One region of the Guyparkeria halophila genome, then DNA from elsewhere that is predicted to be linked to it. Evidence: predicted binding sites of a transcription regulator. Region 1 holds the regulator's gene; each other region holds the start of a gene.
The links. Region 1 encodes sigma-54, which starts transcription at its own class of promoters, with help from an activator protein. Its sites were predicted from a motif close to TGGCANGNTNCNTGCTT; they were not measured.
Positions count from the first base shown of each region.

Region 1 (2,188 bases):
GCACGATCCTGGCGCACGGCACGGCCGAGCAATTGCTGGCGAACCAATCGGTGCGCGACGTCTACCTCGGCCACGATTTCACCCTGTAATCACCCCGAGACGAACCGGGACGAAGCGATTTCGTGGGCGGCACTCCGGGCGAAATCGCTGGCACAGTGCGCCTCCGATCGGCTAAACTCGATCTTATGCAAATTGCGTGCGCACACCCCTCTCATTGCCTGTTGCCGGGCTCGGCAATCCCCATGGCAGCCATTCCCCTCGCTCGCCACCAGCTCGGCGTTTTTGCAACCGCGGGAGGCCCGACATGGCCGGCATGAAGGCAGGACTCGAGCTTCGCCTGGGCCAGTCGCTGGCGATGACGCCGCAGCTGCAGCAGTCGATTCGGTTGCTGCAGCTCTCCACCCTGGAACTGAGCCTCGAGATCCAGCAGGCACTCGACAGCAACCCGCTGCTCGAGGTCGCCGAGGAGGAGCACCCGGAAGAAGACACCGCCGAGCCGGACACCGCCGAGGAGCAGGACCCTGGCGCGCAGGCGGGCGAGGAACTGCTCGAGGACCGCAAGGACAAGTCGGCGGACGACGACCTGGTCGTGGACTCATCCTGGGAGGACTACTACGAGTCAGACGGCAGCACCTCCCTGAGTGCCAACACGCCCGGCGATGACTACGACCCCTTCGCGACCCAGTCGACCGGGGAGGACAATCTGCGCGATCACCTCCTGAGCCAGATCCATCTGGCCACGCTGTCGGAGACTGATCGCCGCATCGCCACGGCACTGATCGAATCGATCGAACCGTCCGGCTATCTCGAGGAATCACTCGAGGAGCTCGTCGCCCTGCTCGATAAGGAACTGCCGGGCATCGATGTCGAGGAAGTCGAGGCCACGCTTCACTACATCCAGCGTCTCGACCCGGTAGGCGTCGGTGCCCGCTCGCTGGCCGAGTGCCTGGTCATCCAGATCGACCAGCGCCACGGCGACGACCCGGCCGCCGCCGATGCCCGCGCCGTGCTGGAGGGCGACTGGCTCGAGGCAATCGCACGACGTGAACTGCCGCAGGTCACCAAGGGCCTGGGCATCAGCCGCGAACGCCTCGAGGCGGCGCTGAGACTGATCCAGATGCTCGATCCCCGCCCGGGGCTGGCCATCGGCGACACGGCAGCCGACTACATCAAGCCGGACGTGGTCGTGACCCATCGCGAGGATGGCTGGCATGTCGACCTCAACCCGGAAATCGCGCCCCGACTGCGAGTAAACCAGACCTACGCCGGACTGATCGACCGCTCCAGCCGGGGCAAGGATGCCACCTACATCCGCAACCACCTGCAGGAGGCGCGCTGGTTCATCAAGAGCCTCAGGAGCCGCAACGAATCGCTGCTGAACGTGGCCCGCGAGATCGTGCGTCGGCAGATCGAGTTCTTCGAACAGGGCGAGATCGCCATGAAACCCCTGGTCCTGCGCGAGATCGCCGAGACACTCGAGCTGCACGAGTCCACGGTCAGCCGGGTGACCACCAACAAGTACATGCTCACCCCCCGGGGCGTGTTCGAGTTCAAGTATTTCTTCTCCAGCCACGTCGGCACCAGCGACGGCGGCGAATGCTCCGCCACGGCCATCCGGGCACGCATCAAGAAGCTGGTCGAAGAAGAAAATCCCAAGAAGCCCTTGAGCGACGCCAAGATTGCGACCATGCTTGGAGACGAGGGGATCGACGTCGCGCGACGGACGATCGCCAAATACCGCGAGGCGATGGGGATCGCCTCATCAACCGACCGCAAGCGACTGATATAACGCACTTATAAGGAGCGGCACATGCAGATAGACATCACCGGTCATCACGTCGACGTTACCGAGGCCCTCAAGGCCCACGTCCACGAGAAGTTCACTCGTCTTGAGCGTCACTTCGACAAACTGGTGGATATCCACGTCATTCTGACCGTGGAGCGCAAGGAAGCGCAGAAGGCCGAGGCCAACCTGCACGTCAGCGGTCAGGACATGCACGCCGAGGCGGTCACCGACGATATGTACGCCTCCATCGATGCCATGATCAACAAGCTCGACCGGCAGATCGTCAAGCACAAGGAAAAGCTGACCAGCCACCGCTGAGCCGCCCCCGCCGGCGTGATCGCCGGCGGATGACGAGAGAAGCGCACGAATTGCTCCCGTCACCATGTCGGAATCGGTGTTGCA
Region 1 is NZ_CP140153.1:1,607,108-1,609,295, forward strand. It holds gene lptB (LPS export ABC transporter ATP-binding protein) at 1-89, shown strand, start outside; gene SR882_RS07305 (RNA polymerase factor sigma-54) at 314-1,789, shown strand; gene hpf (ribosome hibernation-promoting factor, HPF/YfiA family) at 1,811-2,104, shown strand.

Region 2 (2,188 bases), 480 kb from region 1:
CCGGGCGGGTCATGGTGTTGGCCACCGGTGACCACTTCTCGGCGGTATCCAGCAGGTCCTGCAGGTCTTTGTCACTGATCGGGTCGACCGTCTCGACGTCGAAGTAGACGCGGATGGCGGTAAAGCCCAGCGGCTTCGATTCGTCGAGATCGCCGGTGCCCCAGACGGCGGTGACGTTGATGTCCGCTTCCATGTTCAGCTCGAGCTTGCTGATCTTGATCTGGCGGGCGGTGGCATTGGCGTGCACGCCGACGGCCAGACAGGCGCCCAGGGCGGCCAGGGTGGCCTCGGACGGGTTCGGGGCGGTGTCGTCGCCCAGCAGGTGCGGCGGCTCGTCAACCACCACCGGGTCGAGATCGCGGATGTAGGTCAGGTTGCGAAAGCGGCCTTCGCAGACGGTCTTCGCCTTGAGTGTGACCACCGCGTCCGGGTTGGCCTTGCCCTTCTCGCTCAGCGCCTTGAGGCCGTCGGCATCGATTTCCTTGATTGCCTGGCGGATGCAGGACGGGGCGACGGGTTGGGCGGTTGTTGTGCTCATGAGTATTCACTCCGGTTTTGGATTGGCTTGGACGTGGGCCGGGATCTCGCTGGACGAGTCCCGCCCTCGCCTACTGCATTGCAGAGGCTGTGCCAACAAACCGAAATGGCGTCAACGCGCCGTTTGCGAGTATTTGGGGCAGGGTTGCCCCGTGGTGGGGCGCGCAGTGTCGGACAATGTCCGGTGTTTGTGCGGGGCGGGGCGGACAATGTCCGATTTGAGGTGGGTCGTCAGGTGAGGGTGTCATCTAACCCTATGAAATAAAGTGAAAAACGATGCTTGGCAGGCTTCTTGTAACGACAGGGGGCAGTGGCCCTGTCGGCCACGACGACAAAACCCGAGATCCCGCTACGGAGATGCCCTCATGATGACCAAGCACGCACTGACCGACCTGATCCTGGAAAAGAAGACCCAACTCGGCCTGTCCTGGGCCGATATCGCCAGCGGCGTCGGCCTGTCCCCGACCTTCGTCACCTCGGCCTGCCTGGGCATGAACAGCCTCAAGCCCGAGTTCGCCGACAAGCTGGTCGCCATCCTGGAGTTGCCGGGCGAGGCCAAGGCCGCGATTGAGGCCTGCCCGATGAAGACCTGGGAGCAGACCGTGCCGACCGACCCGCTGATCTACCGTATCTACGAGGTGATGGGCGTCTACGGCCCGACCATCAAGGAGCTGATCCACGAGGAATTCGGCGACGGCATCATGAGCGCGATCGACTTCTCGCTCGATATCGGCCGCGAGGCCAACCCGGCCGGTGATCGCGTCGTGATCACCATGAATGGCAAGTTCCTGCCCTACAAGTCATGGTGATTCCACGGTGACACCGCGGGTCGCCTGATGCGGCCCGGCAAGCGAAAAGGCGCGTCACGGACGCGCCTTTTTTCATGGGCCGAGAAGTGCACCGGTTCAGATGGGGTGCAGCGTCATGACGAAGGTCCCGCTCGGGTCCTCGTCGCGCCGGCCGTCGACGGTGTCCCGCATCCGGCCGGCGAACTGGTCGCGCGAGGATTTAACGATGGCCTGGTCGCCGGAGATCATGTGGGCGTTTCGTAGCGATGCCGGCGGCTCGGGCACGATGATCGCGACATCGCCATCTTCGGTATAGCCGACATAGCCATGCAGGTCATGTCGGTCGTTGTTGATAAACAGCCGAAAATCCTCGCTGTGCCCCTCGCTCATGCGTCGATCCAGGCTCATCTCCTCACCGAGGCCCTTGAGGTATTCGTCCGCCTCTTGCAGCAGTTCATCGCTGAACCGCGACTTGTCATTGATCCGGTCTGCCGACATCGCTCGGCCCTCCCTTGTGCGCGGATGGGCGGTCCTGGCCCACCCTTCCATTCGACTGATAGTAGCCCAACGACCGGGGATGTCCTGTGATGGATGCGCACGTCGTTAAGACGCCTCGAGGGGTTGGCCTTTGACCGTCTTCAATCGGATGCAGCAAACAACATAGCTGGCTAATGATATGCTTACTTTTCACATGAACGGGAGCGGCCGCGTGGAATGCCGCAGGAGAGGGAGTTTGCATGCTGATGCTGGAGGTTAAAGACGTCGGGTGGTGGTACTGGCTGGTGACGGCCGTGTTGCTCGGTTACGGGCTATTGGTCGACCCCGTGGGGCTGCTGCTGGCGGTGGGTCTGACCCTGATCAAC
Region 2 is NZ_CP140153.1:1,124,063-1,126,250, forward strand. It holds gene SR882_RS05185 (OsmC family protein) at 1-538, opposite strand, end outside; gene cynS (cyanase) at 903-1,346, shown strand; gene SR882_RS05195 (hypothetical protein) at 1,443-1,823, opposite strand; gene SR882_RS05200 (hypothetical protein) at 2,063-2,188, shown strand, end outside.
Region 2: cynS (cyanase) is a predicted target of sigma-54. The motif match lies at 819-835, and genes of this name have one in related genera.

Region 3 (2,188 bases), 910 kb from region 1:
GCATCCACCTGCTCTGGCCACTGCTGCTGGTGCTGGCCCCGCCCCTGTCGGCCGCCAAGATCTACCAGTACACCAACAGTGCCGGCGAGACGGTGTTCACCGACGAGCCGGTCGAGGGCGCGACCGTCCACGAGGTCGAGGACGCCCCGGTCATTCCCATGACGCCGGTGGATGTCCCCGAACCACGCCAGGGCGATGCCGGCTCGACGGACCGGTCCGCACCGTCCGCCGACGCCCCCCGCAACACCGCGACCGGGGCGGGCGAAGCGTCGGGCACGACGACCGGCGGGGAGGCGGCGTCGCGCGAGGCGGGCGACGAACCCGCCGGCTACCAGCACCTGAGCATCGTCGAACCCGCCGATGGCGAGGTGGCCAGTCGTCTGCATGGCAGCATCACGGTCGAACTGGTGATGCAGCCGAACCTGCGGAGTGGCGACCGCATACGCATCCTGGTCGACGGCGAGGCGCGCGTGCGCGACTCCACCGGCCGGCGGCATCTGCTCAACGGGCTGGCGCCCGGCGCGCACGAATTGGTCGCGCAGATCCATCGCGACGGCGAGGTGATCAAGGAGAGTGCGCCGGTGCGCTTTCAATTGATGACGTCCTCCCAATAACGGTGCGGTCGTCTATTCTCATGCACTGACCTGGTGCAATTGTTGACTTGCCGAACGGGCCGGCCCGGGCTGGCGGTCAAGGCAAACCCCGTCACCATGCGATCCGTCATGGTTTTCCCGCCGGTTCTCGGCCGGGCACGCTAATTGCACCAAAATCGTCAGCCGCCCGGCAGGCCTGGCCTGTCGATCGTTTCGCGCCCGGTGGAGCAGTGCATGAATCCGAGATCCGAGCCCCGGCTTGCCGACACCCTCAACACCGCGATCGTGGTGCTCGACGAACGCAACCGGCCGATCTATCTCAATTCGGCCGCCGAGCAGTTCTTGGGCACCAGCTACACCGCGGCGTTGAAGTCCGGATTCGACGCCGTTTTCGAGGCCAACCCGCTGCTGGTCGAGACCATCCGCGAGGCGCTGTCCACCAGCCAGGTGGTGACGTTGCGCGAGGTAGAGCTGGTGCTGGCCCACGAGCTGGTTCGGGTTGCCGATTGCGCCATCACGCCGCGTCCCGAGTACCCCGGCGCGCGGGTGATGCTCGAGCTCAACGACATCGAGCGCCACCTGCGCATCTCCCGCGATGCGCGCATCAACTCCCTGCAGATGACCACGCGGCAGATGATGCGCGGGCTGGCCCACGAACTGAAGAATCCGCTCGGCGGGCTGCGCGGTGCCGCCCAATTGCTCGAGCGCGAACTGCCCGACGAGCGCCTGACCGAGTACACCCGCATCATCCTGCAGGAGACCGATCGCCTGCGCGGGCTGATCGATCGCATGCTCGGGCCGATCGACCGGCCGGACTGCCACTGGGTAAACGTTCACGAACCGCTCGAGCAGGTCCGCCAGCTGTTGCGGATCGAGGCGGGCGACAAGCCGCTCGACTGGCAGCTGGATTACGACCCGTCGATCCCGAACGTCTGGGCTGATCGCGACCAGCTGGTCCAGGTGCTGCTCAATCTCGCCCGCAATGCCGTCCAGGCCATGCGCGAGGGCAACACGCCCGAGCCGCGGCTGACCTTCCGCACCCGCGTGCTGCGCCAGTTCACCATCCATGGCAAGCGCCATCGACTGGCCGTGCGTATCGACGTCGAGGACAACGGGCCCGGTGTGCCCGATGACCTGGTCGAGACCCTGTTCCTGCCCATGGTCAGCGGCCGCGCCGGTGGCAGCGGGCTGGGGTTGTCGCTGGCCCAGACCATCGCCGAGCGCCACCAGGGCATGATCGAGTTCGTGCCCAAGCGCGGCCTGACACGGTTTTCCCTGATCCTGCCCATCCATCCCGACGACTCGCAGGATGAGGCGTCATCCGATTCTTCGAACGAGTGATCCAGCCATGCAAGCCGTAGCCGACAAGCCGACCACTCCCCGTCTGTGGGTAATCGATGACGACCAGGCCATCCGCTGGGTGCTGGAGCGAGCGCTGGCCACCACCGACTTCGCCGTGGAGTCCTTCGACGAGGTGGCGAGCGCCCAGGCCCGGCTCGATCGCGGCGACCTGCCCCACGTGATCTTTTCGGACATCCGCATGCCCGGCGAGGACGGCTTGAGCTTCCTTACCCGGTTGGCCGTCGAGCACCCGG
Region 3 is NZ_CP140153.1:62,819-65,006, reverse strand. It holds gene SR882_RS00275 (DUF4124 domain-containing protein) at 1-614, shown strand, start outside; gene glnL (nitrogen regulation protein NR(II)) at 828-1,934, shown strand; gene ntrC (nitrogen regulation protein NR(I)) at 1,942-2,188, shown strand, end outside.
Region 3: glnL (nitrogen regulation protein NR(II)) is a predicted target of sigma-54. The motif match lies at 748-764, and genes of this name have one in related genera.